3 regions of the Paenibacillus sp. NPDC056722 genome follow, and region 2 is predicted to be linked to each of the others. Evidence: predicted binding sites of a transcription regulator. Region 2 holds the regulator's gene; each other region holds the start of a gene.
What was found. The regulator Rex, encoded in region 2, represses fermentation and respiration genes when NADH is low (regulators of the CRP and FNR family bind a similar motif). The targets are predictions, from matches to a motif close to TTGTGAAATATTTCACAA.
Positions count from the first base shown of each region.

Region 1: a site for Rex is predicted at 2,154-2,171, ahead of ACFRAM_RS15965 (cytochrome ubiquinol oxidase subunit I). Genes of this name have one in related genera too.
Region 3: a site for Rex is predicted at 2,984-3,001, ahead of pflB (formate C-acetyltransferase). Genes of this name have one in related genera too.

Region 1 covers NZ_JBHTYV010000005.1:450,994-457,298, forward strand. The annotation lists gene cydB (cytochrome d ubiquinol oxidase subunit II) at 1-650, opposite strand, end outside; gene ACFRAM_RS15965 (cytochrome ubiquinol oxidase subunit I) at 637-2,040, opposite strand; gene ACFRAM_RS15970 (cold-shock protein) at 2,265-2,495, opposite strand; gene ACFRAM_RS15975 (cold-shock protein) at 2,684-2,884, opposite strand; gene ACFRAM_RS15980 (S1C family serine protease) at 3,175-4,416, opposite strand; gene ACFRAM_RS15985 (hypothetical protein) at 4,761-4,967, shown strand; gene ACFRAM_RS15990 (MBL fold metallo-hydrolase) at 4,936-5,742, opposite strand; gene yycI (two-component system regulatory protein YycI) at 5,778-6,305, opposite strand, start outside.
Region 2 covers NZ_JBHTYV010000001.1:951,261-957,565, forward strand. The annotation lists gene ACFRAM_RS04415 (AAA family ATPase) at 1-199, opposite strand, end outside; gene ACFRAM_RS04420 (hypothetical protein) at 192-734, opposite strand; gene ACFRAM_RS04425 (cell wall elongation regulator TseB-like domain-containing protein) at 2,019-2,537, opposite strand; gene ACFRAM_RS04430 (amidohydrolase) at 2,592-3,893, opposite strand; gene ACFRAM_RS04435 (redox-sensing transcriptional repressor Rex) at 3,880-4,533, opposite strand; gene dinG (ATP-dependent DNA helicase DinG) at 4,949-6,305, opposite strand, start outside.
Region 3 covers NZ_JBHTYV010000003.1:216,192-222,496, reverse strand. The annotation lists gene adhE (bifunctional acetaldehyde-CoA/alcohol dehydrogenase) at 209-2,830, shown strand; gene pflB (formate C-acetyltransferase) at 3,087-5,348, shown strand; gene pflA (pyruvate formate-lyase-activating protein) at 5,560-6,297, shown strand.

The DNA.
Region 1 (6,305 bases), on a different contig from region 2:
AAGTAGGTCATTACCACAAAACCCAGCAGCAGTACGCCCAGTGGAATCAACAGCTTCTGCCCCAGCTTTCGGGCCCGAACCTGCAGATCACCAATCGTACGCAGCGTCGTGAACATCAGGCCGTGTACCAGACAGAGCAGAACTACTGTAATTCCGGCAACAACGGTGTAGATATTAACGATATCCGTGAATCCGGCATACATCTGCATATTGGCGTCAATCGGCAAGCCCTTGATGAAGCTTGCGAAGACGACAGCCAGCAGGAACGGCGGGAGGAAGCTGCCGAGGAAGATGCAGACATCCCAAGTTCTTTTCCAGGCCAGGGAATCCCGCTTGCCCCTGAATTCAAATGCTACACCCCGGGCGATCAGCGCCAGTAGCGCGAACACGAAGGGAATATAAAATCCGCTGAATAGCGTAGCATACCAGTTCGGAAAGGCCGCGAACATCGCACCTGCACCCGTCAGTAGCCATACTTCATTGGCATCCCAGAACGGTCCAATCGAGTTGATCAGCACCCGGCGCTCCGTATCATTCTTGGCCAAGAGCTGTGTTTCCATTCCTACACCAAAGTCAAAACCCTCCAGGAAGAAGAACCCGATGAACAGAACCGCAATCAATACAAACCACAATTCATTAAGAGAAAGCATGGGACCCCTCCTTGTTATATGGATCATGCGAATCGCCGTGATCGTTATCCATGGCATAAGGACCTTTTTTGATAACTTTGATGAACAAGCCGACCAATACCAGACCCAGAATTAAATAGATCGTTGTAAAAGAAATCACCGAGAATAATACCTGTCCGCTCGTGATATTAGGCGACACACTGTCTTTGGTCTGCATCAAGCCGAATACCGTCCACGGCTGGCGGCCAAATTCAGTCATCACCCAGCCCGCTGTATTGGCGATTGGCGGAAGCAGCAGTCCCCAGAACATGAACCGCATGAACCAGGTGTTCGGACGGTCCATCTTTTTACGCCAAATCAAGTACATTGCATACAGACCAAGCACGATCATTGCCGTACCCGCAGCAACCATGATCCGGAAGCTCCAGAAGGTGGTCCGTACCGGAGGAATGTAGTCCCCAGGTCCGTATTGCTGTTCATATTCAGCCTGCAATTGGTTCATCCCTTTAACTTCACCGGAGAACTTACTGTAAGACAGGAAGCTAAGCAAATACGGGATTTTGAATTCACCGCTGTTAGTCTTGTTCGTAGGGTCAATATTCGCCCACACCGTCCAAGGTGCAGGATCGCCGCTCTCGCCCCATAGTCCTTCGGATGCCGCCATTTTCATCGGCTGAGTCTCTACCAGGTATTGCGCCTGAGCATGTCCTGCCACCGCTACACCCACCGAAGAGATAATGCCGACAATTGCTGCAATTTGAAAAGATTTCTTAAAGAAAGATACTTCCTGCTTCTTCAGCAGCTTGTAGGCACTGATACCTGTTACAAGAAACGCGCCTGTAGCGTAGGCCGCCAGCACCGTGTGTGGGAATTCCACAAGTAATTGTCCGTTCGTAATGAGAGCGAAGATGTCATTCATTTCAGCACGTCCATTGTTGATCGTGAAGCCCACCGGATGCTGCATGAATGAGTTAGCGGTCAGAATCCAGAACGCCGACATCATCGTACCAAAAGCAACCATCCAGATGGAGAGCAAATGCACCTTCTTAGAGACTTTGTCCCAGCCGAAGATCCATAGCCCGATGAATGTAGACTCCAGGAAAAAAGCCAGTAGAGCTTCCACGGCCAGCGGTGCACCGAACACGTCACCAACGAATCGTGAATAATCGGACCAGTTCATCCCAAACTGGAATTCCTGCAGTATACCTGTAACTACCCCGACTGCAAAATTTATGAGGAATAGCTTTCCCCAGAATTGCGCCATTCTCTTGTACTCTTCATCGCCTTTTCTTACATACATAGTCTCCATGATGGCAATCAAAAGCGCTAGCCCAATAGACACCGGCACAAAGAAATAGTGAAAAATTGTCGTCGACGCAAATTGAATACGTGACAGCATGATTGTATCCATATTTCTCCCCTTCCCTCTCCCTTATCAATACGTCTATTTTGTCAAAAATTTTAAGGGAACTGTGTGATGTAAATCACATTATACGCTCTATTTTTGCTATAAAAATAATAATTTTGTGACAAATATCACAAAGTAGTGACAAAAAAGCAAAAAAAATAAGACGGTTTAACCGTCTCGGAGTTTGTGCGTTATTCTATACTAAGCTTGGCTCATAAAGGCGCCGGTCACGTAATGGAAATACCCTTCTTCAGCGACTTCAGATCACCGTTGGAATTGAGCAGCAGCGGCAGCATCTTCATACTGCGGACCATTGGAGCGTTGCAGAGACGACAAGAAGGCACAGTGTCAAAAGCAAAATTGTCCCTCATCCATCCATTGCACCCCTCGTTAGTACAGGCCCAAATCGCGGTATTCTCTTCCGGGATTTCCTCCACGGGTTTCTTCCGGTAGTTCATTGCCGTTCCTCCTTCCTTTATGTCACAAGTGGATTAACGATACATGATACCCCAAAATGTTAAGATTTATGCTTACACCTCTATAATAATAAGAAAAGCCCCAGTACGGAGCCCTTACAAAGGTTGTTGAGTTCTGTTAAAAAAAGACCGTCCCAACTTTCAACAAGCGGGGACGGTACCTTCTATTATTACAGTTTTACAACGTTTTCGGCTTGTGGACCACGGTTGCCTTGAACAACGTTGAATTCAACGCGTTGGCCTTCGTCCAAAGTTTTGAAGCCTTCGCCAGTGATCGCACTGAAGTGTACGAATACGTCGCTACCGCCTTCAACTTCGATAAATCCGAATCCTTTTTCAGCGTTGAACCATTTAACTGTACCTGTTTGCATGTGTGTAACCTCCACAAATTTAAATTAATATGTTCTTTTTATCTTCAAACAAAGAAAAAATTCACACATTGAAAAAGGTTGTATATTACTTAACTTGACAGCCCTTTTCAACACGAGAATTAGGTATCAAATGTATGATTGTTCTCATAGTACCACACCTTCGAAGTAAAGGCAAGCTGACCCATCCGAATATCTCCGTTTTTTCCCACAAAAGGCTGACTTCCCAATGTAAGGGCTGTCAGCCTGGCTGGTCATGACTGCTATATCATTATATACCATTTCTGAAGGTTTTATTCCTCAGGCTTCTCCAAAAGTTTTACCGATACCTGCTTTAGAACCCCGTTTCTGTAAAAAGTAATCTGTAATTCATCACCGATCTTAGTGTGATTATACAAATACTTCCGCAGTGAAAGGGTAGACGTAATGGGCTCTCCGTCAAATTTTGTGATAACGTCGTTGAACTGGAGTCCCGCAACCTTTGCCGGTCCAACAGCATCAAGTACGACTACACCGTCCTTAACAGCCACAGGCAGATTCAGCTCCTTGCGCTGGTCTTCGGCCAACGGGACATAAGGATTGTTCAGATCCACCGTGTAGACGCCCAGATAGGATCGTGAGATCTTACCCTTGCTGGTTAGCTCATCTGCCGTCTCCATAACATGATTGGTCGGTATGGCAAAGCCAAGCCCTTCTACGCCGGTATCCGAAATTTTCATCGTATTGATCCCGATCACCTTGCCGTTGAGATCAACTAGCGCGCCACCACTGTTACCTTCATTGATCGCCGCATCGGTCTGAATGACCTCCTGCTCCCAGTCGTACACACCATCCTGGTTGAGCGATACGGGAATCTTCCGCTCCGTATAGCTTATAATACCGGAAGTTAGCGTATCACCAAGACCAAGTGGATTGCCGATAGCTATGACGGTCTCCCCAAGACGCAGCTTGGAAGAGTCACCAATCTGAGCGATGGTGTTGATGCCCTTGGCATCAATCGACAGCACAGCAATATCGGTTACTTTATCTGCGCCGACCAGCTCCGCTCTGCGGGTCTCCCCAGACACCGTAACAATCTCCAGCTTGCCTGCACCCTGAACGACATGGTTATTAGTAATGATGTAGGCCTTATTGGCATCTTTTTTATAAATAACTCCGGAGCCCAGTGATGACTGATCCAGAATATTCTCTTCCTTGTTGTCTTCCTTATGGTTAACAATGCTCACTACGGCAGGACGAACCATCGCCGCCGCCTGAATAATACGATCGTAAGGATCGCCACTGCTCGGCGTCACGTTCTCAATGACGGTAGACCCTGCTGCTCTCTCCGGCGCCCAATGCCCGGTCACCAGGCTGAACAGCAATACTGCTACCACCGCACTGATTACAGAGCTAAGTGCAGAGATTTGCCATGTTGAGAGACTCCGGCGCGATCTGCTAGTTCGCCAACCCCGTGACAAGCCTTTGGATTTATCCTGTTCTCTGCTCCGCCGTGGTACCTTCGTTGAATAAAAATCATCATCAAACAATCCCAACGGTAATCCTCTCCCCTCTATTGCTACTGCATTCATACCTGAACGCCAAGCAACACCCGAACGGCTTCGTACTCTTCTAAGACTCCAAAGAGTGCCAAAAGGTTTCACTTTATCCATTCACCCAAATAGGCGGGTTCCAAGCGTAGGGGTCTCATATTCTTTCAATCAGGGAATATTTTACGACTTAAAAGACTACAATAGTAGAAAGCTCCAATTGTCACTTACGCCTAAACGCTCTGTATTGATTGTATCACAGGCGGGCACGCTTTCGCGGATTTTCCGCCGTAATTATTCTGCACATTTTTCCCAAACCCCTATCTCATCCCCAAAGGAGGTGCAAAGAAATGGAATCCTCTTCGATAAGCATGGATTTGGTGCAATTTATCGGTAAGCTCGGTGATTTAAAAGATGAGCATTACCATATGACACTTGCCCTCAGCGCCATCATCGAGCTGTTGATCGACAAGGGCCTGATCACCCGTCAGGAACTGGAGCACAAGACGGCCGAACTGGACCAGCTTATGGCTGGCTCACCATATCCCATGGCGTAGGACGGTCATAATATGTCTCGCACAGCTTGAACTCACTATCCTTGTAGAAGCAGCCCCGGTCCTCCATGGCGCCGCGTACAGACATCTTCGCTAGATCCATCATGTTATGATCCAGGCTCAAGTGTGCCAGATAGGTGCGTTTCGTCCGCCCTGTCAGGATCTCACTCAGGGCTGCGCCTGCAGCTTCGTTAGAGAGGTGACCCATGTCGCCGAGAATACGGCGTTTGGTATTCCACGGATAGCGTCCCATCCTCAGCATCTCGATATCATGGTTAGCCTCCAGCACCAGCACATCAGAATCGGCAATCGCCATCCTTACCTTATCGCTGACATACCCCAGGTCTGTAGCCACGCATAGCTTCTCTTTGCCATCATAAAAGTTGTAGCCCACCGGCTCTGCTGCATCATGAGAGATTGCGAACGACTCTACGCGCAGGCTGCCAAAATCCCTCTGCTGTCCGGTCTCCATAATAATGCGATGATGATCCGGTATTTTCCCGATGCCCTTCTCGATTGCCCTCCAGGTATTGGTGTTGGCGTAGATGGGGAGCTCATATTTGCGGGCCATAGCCCCGAGCCCCTTGATATGATCAGAATGCTCGTGGGTCACCAGAATTCCGTCTATATCCTGCCCGGTCAGCTCACGCATGCCCAATAGTTCGTCAATCCGCTTCGCGCTAAGACCCGCATCAATCATCAGCGTCGTCTCCCCATTACGCACCACAGTCACGTTACCTGTAGAACCGCTGGACAATACTGAAAAAGATATCCCCATGTTTACTACTCCTTCTATCCTGAAATCACGATATTCTAATCTGTTGTTGTCTTGGGACTAATGATGTCCGCACTGATGGCGTCCACATAATAGGACTTGCCATTCTCCAGCATGAACCGCCACATCGGGGCAGCCACCTGACTTTCGGAATTGAATAACTCCCCGTAGTAACCAAGTACAATTTCCTTGACTGCCGTGTCCGGCGGAAAATATTTTTCAATCAGGCTGCTTAGGGCATTGGATGCTGGAAGCACCTTCTGCACATCCTCATTGTTACCGGGCCCTATCTCGATATTGGGGCGGCGGTACGCCACAATCTTCTGATTGTTATAGATCAGCTCCAGCCTGACTCTGAACAGCGGCCACTCCTTTTTCACCAGTGGATGCAGCACGAATTTGCCTGCCTCGCTCTCCAAGGGATCGAACTGATAATCAGAGATATCCGGAATTTCACTTTGCAGCTCACGACTAAGCTCGGAGAACGTAAAAATCAGCTTACTGTCTATGGGCCGCTTCAGTGGCACTGGCTGCTCGCTCTGCTCATCCCCGGAGTAGCGGTATGT
Region 2 (6,305 bases):
TGGACGGCCCGTCCTTCTTGCGCTTCTTCTCCGCTCCGGCACCAACAGCGATCCCGCCACGCATATGTGCTATCAGCAGCAGCGCACCGATCATGCCAGCCGCAATAATGACCGGAAAAATATTAATTCCAACAAACACCATAAAAATTAACACCACAGGAATAAATCCTACCAGTACTTCTTTAGTCCATTTAGGCATTGTTCCAAACCCCCATCTTGGCCGGCTTGCGCGGCAGAATAATGAATTTGCTATCTTTGCCGCTGCTCAGGCTTACATAGACATTGCTATCGTCAATCTCTGTCGTTGCAACAACACCCTTGTATTCCGTATGACTCTCCTTCAATCCGTCAAGCGTCGACGGAATCAATGTATATTTACCGCTCTCCATGGCTTCTGCCACTGAGAACATTGCTTTATTCCAATAATCATCCAGCATTGCGCTGGAGTGCTGATCGACATCAAGCTTCAATGTGCGGCCGTTGATAGCCGATTTGCCTTCGGTCGAAACATATTGAACCAGTTCACGCATTTTCGTGCCCGGCTTAAGATCGAGTTTCAAAGTCACCTGATCGCGGTTAATAGTAATCTGAGACTTGTTGACACCTTCATAGCCAGCCACTATCTTTTGGAGCGGTTCCTGAATCACAAATTCACGATAGAGAAACCATCCACCAAATAACAAGGCAGCTGTCAACAGTGACGTTAGCAGTACAGGTACAAGACGCAGTTTCAAGAAACGTCCTCCTCTCGATGATTACAACAAGTATATGAATACGTCCCGGTATGCGATGATCCCTATGATCAGGGATTCAATTCGGCATGCCCTCTTGAATACAAATAGTAGTATATCACAGGTGTATATACGAAAACGAAAAAAAGTGTGAATATATTTAAAATTTTTGATTCTAATTTTTACAGATTTATCTAACCTTTTTTATTATTTATCGACAAAGCTCGCCCCAGAACTTAGTTCTGGGGCTTATTTTGATAAAAATATCTACCCGTAAATCTGACATCTGCATCTATACGAATTATCGATGATATACTAATAGATATAATTACAGCGACTAATTTGATATACGATAATCAATACGAAATTATATATTTTATAAACAAAAGAAAGTAACAAAAGAAAGTAACAAAAGAAAATAAAAAAATCAGCAAAAGAAATTAGCAAAAGAAATTAACAAAAGAAATTAACAAAAGAAATTAACAAAAACTAAGAGGAGCAAAGGGGAAGTTTGGAACTGTAGGAGTATCTGTAGGAGTATCTGTAGGAGTATCTGTAGGAGTATCTGTAGGAGCGGAGCGTTCGCCTGAAAGCTTACATAAGAATGGTTCGGCGGGAATGATTTTTACGTGGGAATGATTTACGTGGAAATGATTTCGCGGGAACGGTTCCATGAATATATTTACAAATGTAAACATCCACCCAGAACTTCACTTTCCACACTAGGTAATGCATTATAATTATCTTTCATCGGCTCTCACTGGCTGTCGCCTATTTCAACCGATATTCCCCCACACCAATCGTTTTAACAGCGAGAAAAATAGTCCATCTCCCTAATTAACAGCATTTTTGTACCTTATTTTTCTTGAATATAAAGAAATGAGGAAAATAAGGGCATTATTGTATCTTATTTTTCGAAAAAGCATCGCTGGACGAGTATTCTGGAAGATTTAAGGTACAATATTGCACTTAATTCCTATTAACTCTTAGCTGCAGAGAATTTAAGGTACAAAAATGCCGTTAATTCACTACGGGGATTCTTATTATAGACTTTCTTTTGTCCTGGCCTAGTTTGTTATTTTAATACGTTCCAAATAGATCAATGAATTCTCGTAAAAATCGTCGTTAAGCAATCTCGTTATTGATACTCATCAGACAACATATAGAAACCCTAATCTAAACGCAAACAAGCGAAACCGCCATCCGGTTCGCTTGTTTGTTTTTTCTTAAATCACACTTAACTTCCCCTTACTTTTATCCGTAAAGAAAGCCCAATGAGGTTCAGTCTCAGCGCTTCGGCAAACTGAAACGCCCTCCGATAGGCATTCCGTCAGAAAAGCGGTAGAACTGATAATAATAACGATCTCCTTGTTCATAAAAAAGCTGCCAGGCATATTCCCCGTTATACACACCCGGGAGCAGCCTTTGAATCTTAATATCCGGAAGCTGTGCGCTGATGATGGACCTGATTTTAGCCTCCGATGTGCCCTTGCTCAGTTCTTCGCTGAATACCACATTGTCGCCCTCAGCAACTTTACCGTCCGTTGTAAAGCGAACCCACACCATGAGCTCGGTACCCGCCTCATTTTTCCCTGTCAGCACCCAATACACCGAGTTTTCATCCCAGACCGATTTCTGGGCCTTCTCCATTAGAGTCAAGCCCGCACGGCTCTTGGCAACTTCCTTTGCTGCATCCCGTTCTTTCCATTGGTCTTTCATGATAAAGGCGTAGAACTGAATTAGGCCGAGCAGCAAGAGCAGAAACACTGCCACTCCTATCAGGATCCATTTTTTCCTCTTTTTCAAGTTACAGCTTCCTTTCTACTTGTTCCGCGGCGGTGATGCCTATTCCTCGCCTGTCTACCGCTTCAACAGACCTTCAAAAGTTTCCTGTGCCTTGCGTCGGATAGCCTCTTCATCCAACGTTAGGCACTCCCCGTTCTTCACAATCTGCTTTCCGTTCACCCAGACATGGAGCACGTCTTTAGCGCTGGCAGAATATACCGCATGTGAGAGCAGATCCGTATGCGGCAGGAGGTGCGGCTGGTCGATATCAATGGCAATAAAATCAGCCTTCATGCCGGGAGCAAGTCGGCCCACACTATCCAGGAAAAGTGACTTCGCACCGTACTCCGTAGCCATCAGCATGGCTTCTGAAGCCGGAACAGCTGTGGGATCACCGCTGAATCCTTTATGGATAAGAGCTGCCAGACGCATCTCTTCAAACAAGTCCAGATTGTTGTTGCTGGCTGCACTATCCGTGCCAAGCGATACGGTGACACCTGCATTCAGCAGGTCGATAACCCGGGCAATGCCGCTAGCCAGCTTCAGGTTGCTCCCAGGGTTATGGGAGACCCCGACATGGTGACGGGCCAGAATCCCGATCTCCTCGTCATTCAAATGCACACCATGCGCGACTAAAGATGGTCGTGTAAACATGCCCAGCTTTTCCAAGTGTTCGACAGGGCGCAGTCCGTATTCCTCTACGTTCTGCTCCACTTCCCGCTTTGTCTCCGACATATGCGTATGCAGCGGCAGATCCAGGTCATGGGACGCCTGTACGAACTTGACGAAAAACTCCGGCGGGCAAGTATAAGGAGAATGCGGGGACAGCATCGTTGTAATTCTGCCGTCTGCCTTGCCATTCCAGTCGCGAGCGAACCGGACAGCATCAGCCAGCTTCACATCCTGTACCTCCGGCGGACATAGACCGATAACGCCGCGTGTCAGAACCCCGCGCATGCCGGACTGCTCCGTAATCTCAGCTACCCGGTCCATTTTGTCATACATGTCCAAAAAGGTCGTCGTGCCGCCCTTCATCATTTCAAGTATGGATAACGAGCTTCCCCAGTAGATATCATCCGGGGTAAACTTGCCCTCCATCGGCCACATTTTCTCCTGCATCCAGACCTGAAGAGTCCGGTCATCACCATAGCCGCGCAGCAGCGACATCGCCGCATGACCATGGGTATTCACCAGACCAGGCATGAACAGCAGACGGCTGCCATCGATCACTTGCAGCTCTTCTTCAAGGCACGGCTCTTCTTCGCCTATGTATGTGATGAGATCATTCTCAATGATCATACAGCCGTTCAACACAGACAGAGGAGACCCAGGCACAAGAAACTTCCCGTTACGGATAAGAATCTTACTGCTGCTCATGCCCAATCTCCTCCTTTCCATCTTGCAAATAATAAGCCAGGCTCTGCAAATCCGTTGTGAAGTCGGCCGCATGAACACGGATATGCGCTGGCGTTTTTAGAATTACAGGTGCAAAGTTCAAAATCGCTTCAATACCGGATTCCACCAGGATATCAGCTACATTCTGCGCTTCGGTATCCGGTACAGTAATAATGCCGATACGGATGCCCTGCTCACGGATAGTGCTGCCCAGATCCTTCATGGGTTGTACAATGAGTGAGTTGATTTTCTGACCTACCTTGGGATCATAGGAATCAAAAATAGCGGTTATTTTCATCGTGTCCTTCAAGTAAGCATTGTAGTTGGACAAGGCATGTCCAAGATTACCGGCGCCTACCAGAGCCACGTTAATTTGCTGATCCAGTTTCAGGATATGGCGGATCTTCTCAATGAGATAAGATACATCATAACCGATACCTTTACGGCCGAAGTCGCCAAAATAAGCCAGATCCTTACGGATCTGGGCGGGGTTAAGATCCAGCTTCTGACCAAGTTCTTGAGAAGAAACTGTCGAGATTTCACGTTTTTGGAGATCGTTGAGGAATCGCAGGTATACAGGAAGTCTGCGTACCACCGCCTCCGAGATTTTATCCGATTTCATGTTTTCTCCTCCTAGATTAAGTGAAATAAAGATTCAAACAGAAGACAAAGCGTTACTCTGGTGAAGTTAGGGCTATAAGTCGCAAATCCATCTTCCCCTATATCGGCTTTCTTAAACCAGTGAAAAATAGCTCTGTTTCCCCAACTAACAGTATTTCCGCACCTTATTTTTCTAGATAAATACTTAAAAAGGATAATAAGAGCATTATTGTATCTTATTTTTCAAAAAAGCACCCCGAAAGCGTATTACGGAAGATTTAAGGTACATTATTGCTCTTAATTTAAGTACACCCTTAACTTCAGACTTATTAGGGTACAAAAATGCCGTTAATTACACTTCGGAGATCATTAATGTGTTCTATATAGATTAATCCGATTGTTGAAAATAACGCATTACACGAGGAATGAAAGGGGCATTATTTGCCCCCTTCCTCCAGCCATTCTGCAATTCGGGGAACCATTTGCTCGGTCTTCATATGCTCCATCTTGGGACCGGGCAGCGAATACAGAAAATATTTACCGTAATAGGATTCAATCACCCTGGTATCATAAACAATAACGATCCCCCGGTCTTGTGCCGTCCGAACGAGACGGCCGAAGCCCTGCTTGAAGCGGATAACCGCCTGCGGCACGGAGAGCTTCATGAACGGGTTCTTCTTCTGCGCCTGTAGCAGCTCAGCCTTAGCCTCCGCGAGCGGATGATTCGGCGGCTGAAACGGCAGTCTGACGATGGCCAGGCAGGTTAGGGCCTCGCCCGGAATGTCTACGCCCTCCCAGAAGCTGCTTGTACCAAGCAGCACAGAAGCGTTGCTGTCCTGGAAACGGCGGATCAGCTTGCTACGGCTTCCACCTTCGACTCCCTGGCCCAGTACACTGATATCCTGTGAAGCCAGAGCTTCCTTCAGGGGATCATAGACCTGGCGCAGCATACGGTAAGAAGTGAACAGCACCAGCATCCGTCCGCGTGTGATTACCGCAGCCTCCGCCAGTGATTGCACCAGCGTGTCCACAAAGCGGGCATCGCCTATGCTGCCCTTAACGCTCGGGAAGTCGCGCGGAATGACCAGCAGGGCCTGTTCACGGTACTTGAACGGAGAAGGCAGCAGCGAGGTCATCAGACGCCCCTGCTCCGCTGCCTCGCCGAGCCCCAGATTGTCAATCATGAATTGGAATGATTTATCGACCGACAATGTGGCCGAGGTCAGCACGATGCTGTTCTTCTTGTCGAAGAACAGCTCCTTAAGCTGGGCACTGACATCGACAGGCACCGCATAGAGTTGCAGGGACTTGCTGCGATAATTAGTGCTGGCTTCCAGCCAATAGACAACATTCACGTCGTTCAGATTCATAAAGAAGCGCACCTGTTCGCGAATGGCGCCCAAATCCTTAAAGAGACCCCCAAGATCGGTCACCAGACTGTCCGAGCTGGACTGACCATCCTGTTCACGCATCTCGCTCAGCATCTTCTCACCCTTACGGATGACTTCGCTGAGGCTCAGGTGCATTGTATTCTCTAATGCCGCCAGCTCTTCCCAGTCCTTCGGCTTGCTTCCCGGCTGGAGACGAAGCACAAGCTGTCCCGCTTCCCCTGCGGCCGCATCGCTGCGCTCCGGCAGGAGAGTGTACAGCCTCTCGCTTAATACATCCCATGTCTCCTTCACCGTAAGCAAGTCCGGATAAAGCCTGTCAATGATGACACTCCATTCGGAAGCCTGCTCGCTACCGGAAGTTTGCAGAATCTGACGCAAGGCCGGAAGCTGTCCGTTACGGCTG
Region 3 (6,305 bases), on a different contig from region 2:
TGGGTAAAAGCCTAAAATCAGGGGAATTAAACGATTTTTTAAATAAAATATGGTTAAAATACCTGAATATGATTGAATGTAAGCGCTTTGAAACATGTCAAAAAAACTTTATACTTTGTGAAAGATTTCACTATACAAGACGAAAAGTATGTGATAATATGAACATGTAGAGAAAAACAACTCAAAAATTGACAGGAGGACGAGGGACATGGCAGTTAAAAATGAAGTGCCCGCCCAAGTGAAGCAACCAACAGCTGAGGAATATATTCAGACTTTGGTAGATAAAGCCAAGAAGGCTCAAGAAGCGTACATGCAGCTGGATCAAGAGCAAGTCAACACAATCGTTCATGCAATGGCGCTGGCAGGACTCGACAAGCACATGTATCTGGCGAAACTGGCCGTAGAAGAAACAGGTCGCGGAGTCTATGAAGACAAAATTACGAAGAACATTTTCGCAACAGAATATATCTGGCACGGAATTAAATATGACAAAACCGTAGGGGTCATCGAAGACAACTCCTACGAAAGTTTCCAAAAGATCGCCGAACCGGTCGGCATCGTTATGGGTATCACACCGGTAACCAATCCAACATCCACCACGATGTTTAAAGCTTTGATCGCCGCAAAGACACGTAACCCTATTATATTCGGTTTTCATCCATCTGCGCAAGAGTGTAGTGCAGCATCCGCCAAAATTCTACATGACGCAGCAGTGAAAGCTGGCGCTCCTGAGAACTGTATCCAATGGATCGAATTGCCGACGATGGACAAAACCAACGCTTTGATGAACAACCCTGACGTTGCACTGATTCTGGCAACAGGCGGATCGGCGATGGTTAAAGCAGCTTATAGCTGTGGTAAACCGGCTCTGGGTGTAGGCCCTGGTAACGTGCCTGCCTTTATCGAGAAGAGTGCTGATATCGACCAAGCGGTAACTGACATCATTCTTTCCAAGACATTCGATAACGGTATGATTTGCGCATCTGAGCAAGCTGTTATTATTGAAGAAGCTATCTTCGACCAAGTGAAGAAGAAAATGATTGCGAACGGCTGTTACTTTGTTAACAAAGAAGAAGCTGGCAAGCTGACTTCCGGCGCAATGAACGTTGAAAAATGTGCAGTGAATCCGGCAATTGTTGGCCAATCTGCAACGAAGATCGCGGAAATGTGCGGAATTCAAGTTCCAGCAGGCACTAAAATTCTGGTAGCTGAACTTGAAGGTGTAGGTACAAAATTCCCGCTGTCTGCAGAGAAGCTTAGCCCGGTACTGGCTTGCTATAAAGTTAAAAATGCTGATCAAGGTATCGAACGTGCTGCCGAGATCGTTGAGTTCGGAGGCATGGGCCATAGCTCGGCTATCCATTCCAACAATGAAGAAGTGATCATGAAATTCTCGAACCGTTTGCAAACCGGACGTATTCTGGTAAACTCGCCATCAACACACGGTGCCATCGGCGATATTTACAACACTAATATCCCTTCGCTGACCCTGGGCTGCGGATCTTACGGACGCAACTCGGTATCGCAAAACGTGACTGCCATCAATCTGATCAACGTGAAAAGGGTGAATCGTCGTACCGTGAATATGCAATGGTTTAAAGTACCCGACAAGATCTATTTCGAAAAAGGTGCAACTCAATACCTTGCCAAAATGCCTGATATTACACGTGTTGCGATTATCACTGACCCTATGATGGTGAAGCTGGGTTATGTGGAAAGAGTTGAACACTACCTGCGTCAACGTCAAACACCAGTAGCCATCGAAGTGTTCTCGGAAGTAGAACCAGATCCATCGACAACTACAGTGGAAAAAGGTACAGCTATGATGAACAGATTCCAGCCGGACTGCATCATTGCACTTGGCGGCGGTTCCCCTATGGACGCAGCTAAAGGTATGTGGTTGTTCTATGAACACCCAGACGCTGACTTTAACGGTCTGAAACAAAAATTCATGGATATCCGTAAACGGGTCTACAAGTTCCCTAAACTGGGTAACAAAGCTAAATTCGTTGCCATTCCTACCACTTCGGGTACGGGTTCGGAAGTTACTTCTTTCGCGGTTATCACGGATAAAACAACTGAAAAACACACCAAATATCCTTTGGCTGACTATGAGCTCACACCTGATGTAGCTATCATTGATCCAGAGTTCGTATACAGCTTGCCAAAAACTGCTGTTGCTGATACAGGTATGGACGTTTTGACCCATGCGATTGAAGCCTATGTCTCGGTTATGGCTAGTGACTACTCCGATGGTCTGGCCATCAAAGCTATCCAGCTCGTATTCCAATACCTGGAGAAATCGGCACTGGAAGCTGATCCACTGGCCCGTGAGAAAATGCACAATGCTTCAACGCTTGCTGGTATGGCGTTTGCCAACGCGTTCCTGGGCATTAACCACAGCTTGGCGCACAAATGGGGCGGTCAATATCACACGGCTCATGGTCGCACCAATGCGATTCTTATGCCACACGTTATCCGCTACAATGCCAAGAAACCAACGAAGTTTGCTTCGTTCCCTAAGTATTCGCACTTCGTTGCTGATGAGCGCTATGCAGAAATCGCCCGTATTTTGGGACTGCCAGCTCGTACCACTGAAGAAGGGGTTACCAGCTTGATCAATGCTATCCGCGACATGAACAAGAAGCTGGGTATTGAGGAGTCGTTCCAACAGCTGGGCTTTGATCCTAAGGATTTCGAATCGCGTGTTGACTATCTGGCTGACCGTGCATTCGAAGACCAATGTACAACTGCCAATCCAAAAATGCCGCTTGTCAGCGAGCTTGCAGACGTATACCGCAATGCTTTCTACGGAAAATTTGACAACTAATACCAAGGATTTAAGCTAAGAATTCTGTTCCTTTAGAAACTGGATGCAAGTGACAAATATCACCGAAAAGGTGATATTTGTCACAGTCCTTTTTCAGAAAATAAACTAAAATATTTATATAAACAAACAACGATCCCAGTTGTAAAATCACTTTTGTGAATTTTATAACAACCATTAGATGGGGTCGCGAGACACGGGATTAACCTTCAAGCCCGCGATCTCTACAATACTATAAATATAGATGGAGGGATTTAGCATGTCGGTGATTGAAAAAGATGTACAAGAAGTGAAGTCGGGTTGGCGCGGTTTTACAAAAGGTAAATGGTCCAGAAAAGTTAACGTGAATGACTTTATTGAGAAGAATATTACCCCTTACCTGGGCAAGGAAGATTTCCTCGCCGGAGCTACTGAGAACACCAAAGAGCTGTGGAAAATTGTTTCTGAAATGACTAAACGGGAAATTGCCAACGGCGGTGTGCTTGATGTAGATGTGAACACTGTATCTACGATCGTCTCGCACAATCCTGGTTACATTGACAAAGACAAGGAGCAAATTGTCGGCGTTCAGACAGATGCGCCTTTCAAACGTTCCATCCAACCGTTCGGTGGTATTAAAATGATGATCGATGCCTGCAACGCATACGGATTTGAACTTCCGCAAGGCATTGTCGACATGTTCACGAACATTCGCAAAACGCATAACCAAGGCGTATTTGATGCATATACAGATGAAATGAGAGCAGCGCGCAGAGCGGGTATCATTACCGGTCTTCCTGATGCTTACGGCCGTGGCCGGATCATTGGTGACTATCGCCGCGTAGCGCTTTACGGAATTGATTTCTTGGTCAACGAAAAGAAACAAGATCTCAAGAATCTTGAAGTAGATGCCATGAGCGAATCCGTAATTCGTCTTCGGGAAGAGGTCTCCGAACAGATCCGCGCACTGGGTGAACTGAAGAAGATGGCAGCTATGCACGGCTTTGATATCTCCAAGCCAGCTAACACTGCCAAAGAAGCTTTCCAATGGGTGTACTTCGGATATCTTGCAGCAATCAAAGAACAAAACGGTGCGGCAATGTCCCTTGGACGCGTATCCTCTTTCCTTGATATCTATGTTGAGCGCGATATCGCAGAAGGTATTTTGACCGAAGAACAAGCACAAGAGTTAACAGACCATTTTGTAATGAAATTGCGTATCGTTAAATTCCTGCGCACACCTGACTATAATGAACTGTTCAGTGGTGACCCTACCTGGGTTACAGAATCCATTGGCGGTATGTCCGTAGATGGTACAACACGCGTTACTAAGAACAGCTTCCGTTTCCTGCACACCCTGTACAACCTGGGACCTGCACCGGAACCGAACTTGACTGTACTGTGGTCCGAGAAATTGCCTGAAGGCTTCAAGAAATATTGTGCCAAGGTATCCATCGAGACCAGTTCCATTCAATACGAGAATGATGATCTGATGCGTCCGATCTATGGCGATGACTACGGTATTGCATGTTGTGTATCTGCAATGCGCATTGGTAAACAAATGCAATTCTTCGGCGCACGTGCCAACCTGGCAAAAGCACTGTTGTATGCTATCAATGGTGGTGTTGATGAAAAATCCGGCGTGCAAGTTGGACCTGAGCTTCCGCGCATCACTTCCGATGTTCTTGATTATGAAGAAGTAATGAAACGTTTCAAACCAATGATGGAGTGGCTGGCTAAGCTGTACATGAACACGCTGAACGTCATTCACTACATGCACGATAAATATTCCTACGAGCGTATTGAAATGGCTTTGCATGACCGCGATATTCTGCGGACCATGGCTTGTGGTATCGCCGGTTTGTCTGTTGCAGCCGACTCCCTGAGCGCCATCAAATATGCCAAGGTTAGACCGGTACGTAACGAACAAGGTATTGCCATTGATTTTGAAATCGAAGGTGAATTCCCTTGCTACGGTAACAATGACGATGCCGTAGACAGCATCGCGGTAGATTTGGTTGAATCCTTCATGACAATGATTCGCAAAAACACAACTTACCGTGATTCCTTGCCGACACAATCGGTACTGACCATCACTTCTAACGTTGTGTATGGTAAGAAGACAGGTACTACACCTGACGGACGTAAAAAAGGCGAGCCATTCGCACCGGGTGCTAACCCAATGCACGGCCGTGATAAGAAGGGCGCCCTGGCATCCCTGAGCTCTGTTGCCAAACTGCCTTACGAGGATAGCCTGGACGGAATCTCCAACACCTTCTCCATCGTGCCTAAGGCATTGGGTAAGGAAGAAGAAGGCCGTAAATCCAACCTGGTATCCATGCTTGACGGATACTTCGGCAGCAAGGGTCACCACCTGAACGTCAACGTGTTCGCCCGCGAACAGTTGATGGATGCTATGGAACATCCAGAGAACTACCCACAATTGACCATTCGTGTATCCGGCTATGCAGTTAACTTCATCAAGCTGACCCGCGAACAACAATTGGATGTAATCAACCGTACGTTCCATGGTTCGATGTAAGACGATAACGAAATTGCTTTGGCTTTAGCTATATCATTATGATACTCGCAAGGAGATGCCGCCCTTGTCACAAGGGCGGTAAAATCTTGTTCTCAATTGGTTAAAATTTTAAATTTCGGGACCGCGATTTTAGGTGACAACAGTCTTTAAGGACAGGGACCTTCTTCGGAAGGAGAGGCTGTGGTCAGTCGTGGAGAAAGGATGACTCCTAATGATTAAAGGTCGCATACACTCCTTGGAAACCTTTGGAACCGTTGACGGGCCTGGCATTCGATTTGTTTTGTTCATGCAAGGCTGTCTGTTGAAATGCCAATATTGTCATAATCCAGATACATGGGCATTGGATGAGGGCAAGGAAATGAGCCTGGAAGAGGTTCTGGCTGAGATAGAACCTTACTTGAACTATTACCGTACGTCCGGAGGTGGCTTGACCGTATCCGGCGGAGAGCCAACGCTACAGGCCCATTTCGTCAAGCAACTGTTCACGGAAGTGAAGAAACGCTGGAATCTGCACACCACACTGGATAGCAATGGCTACAATGAAGGTGATAAGATTAATGATCTGCTGGATGTAACAGATCTGGTGATGCTCGATCTTAAGCATATTGATGACGAAGCCCATATCAAACTGACGGGCAAATCCAATGAGCGGACACTGAAGCTCGCACGCTGGTTGTCAGATCATGATCGCAAAATGTGGATCCGGCACGTCTATGTTCCTGGCATTCATGACCGGGAAGAGGATCTGTTGAATCTTGGTCGCTTCATCGGCAGCCTGAATGGGGTAGAGAAGTTCGAGATCCTGCCATACCACCAGATGGGCGTATACAAGTGGGAAATGTTAGGCAAGGCTTACGAGCTTGAGGGTGTTCCCAGCCCAACTGAAGAGGAAGTACAGCGGGCTTACAGACTGGTTGAAGAAGGTCGCAAGCAAGTCGAACTGGTATAATATCTTGT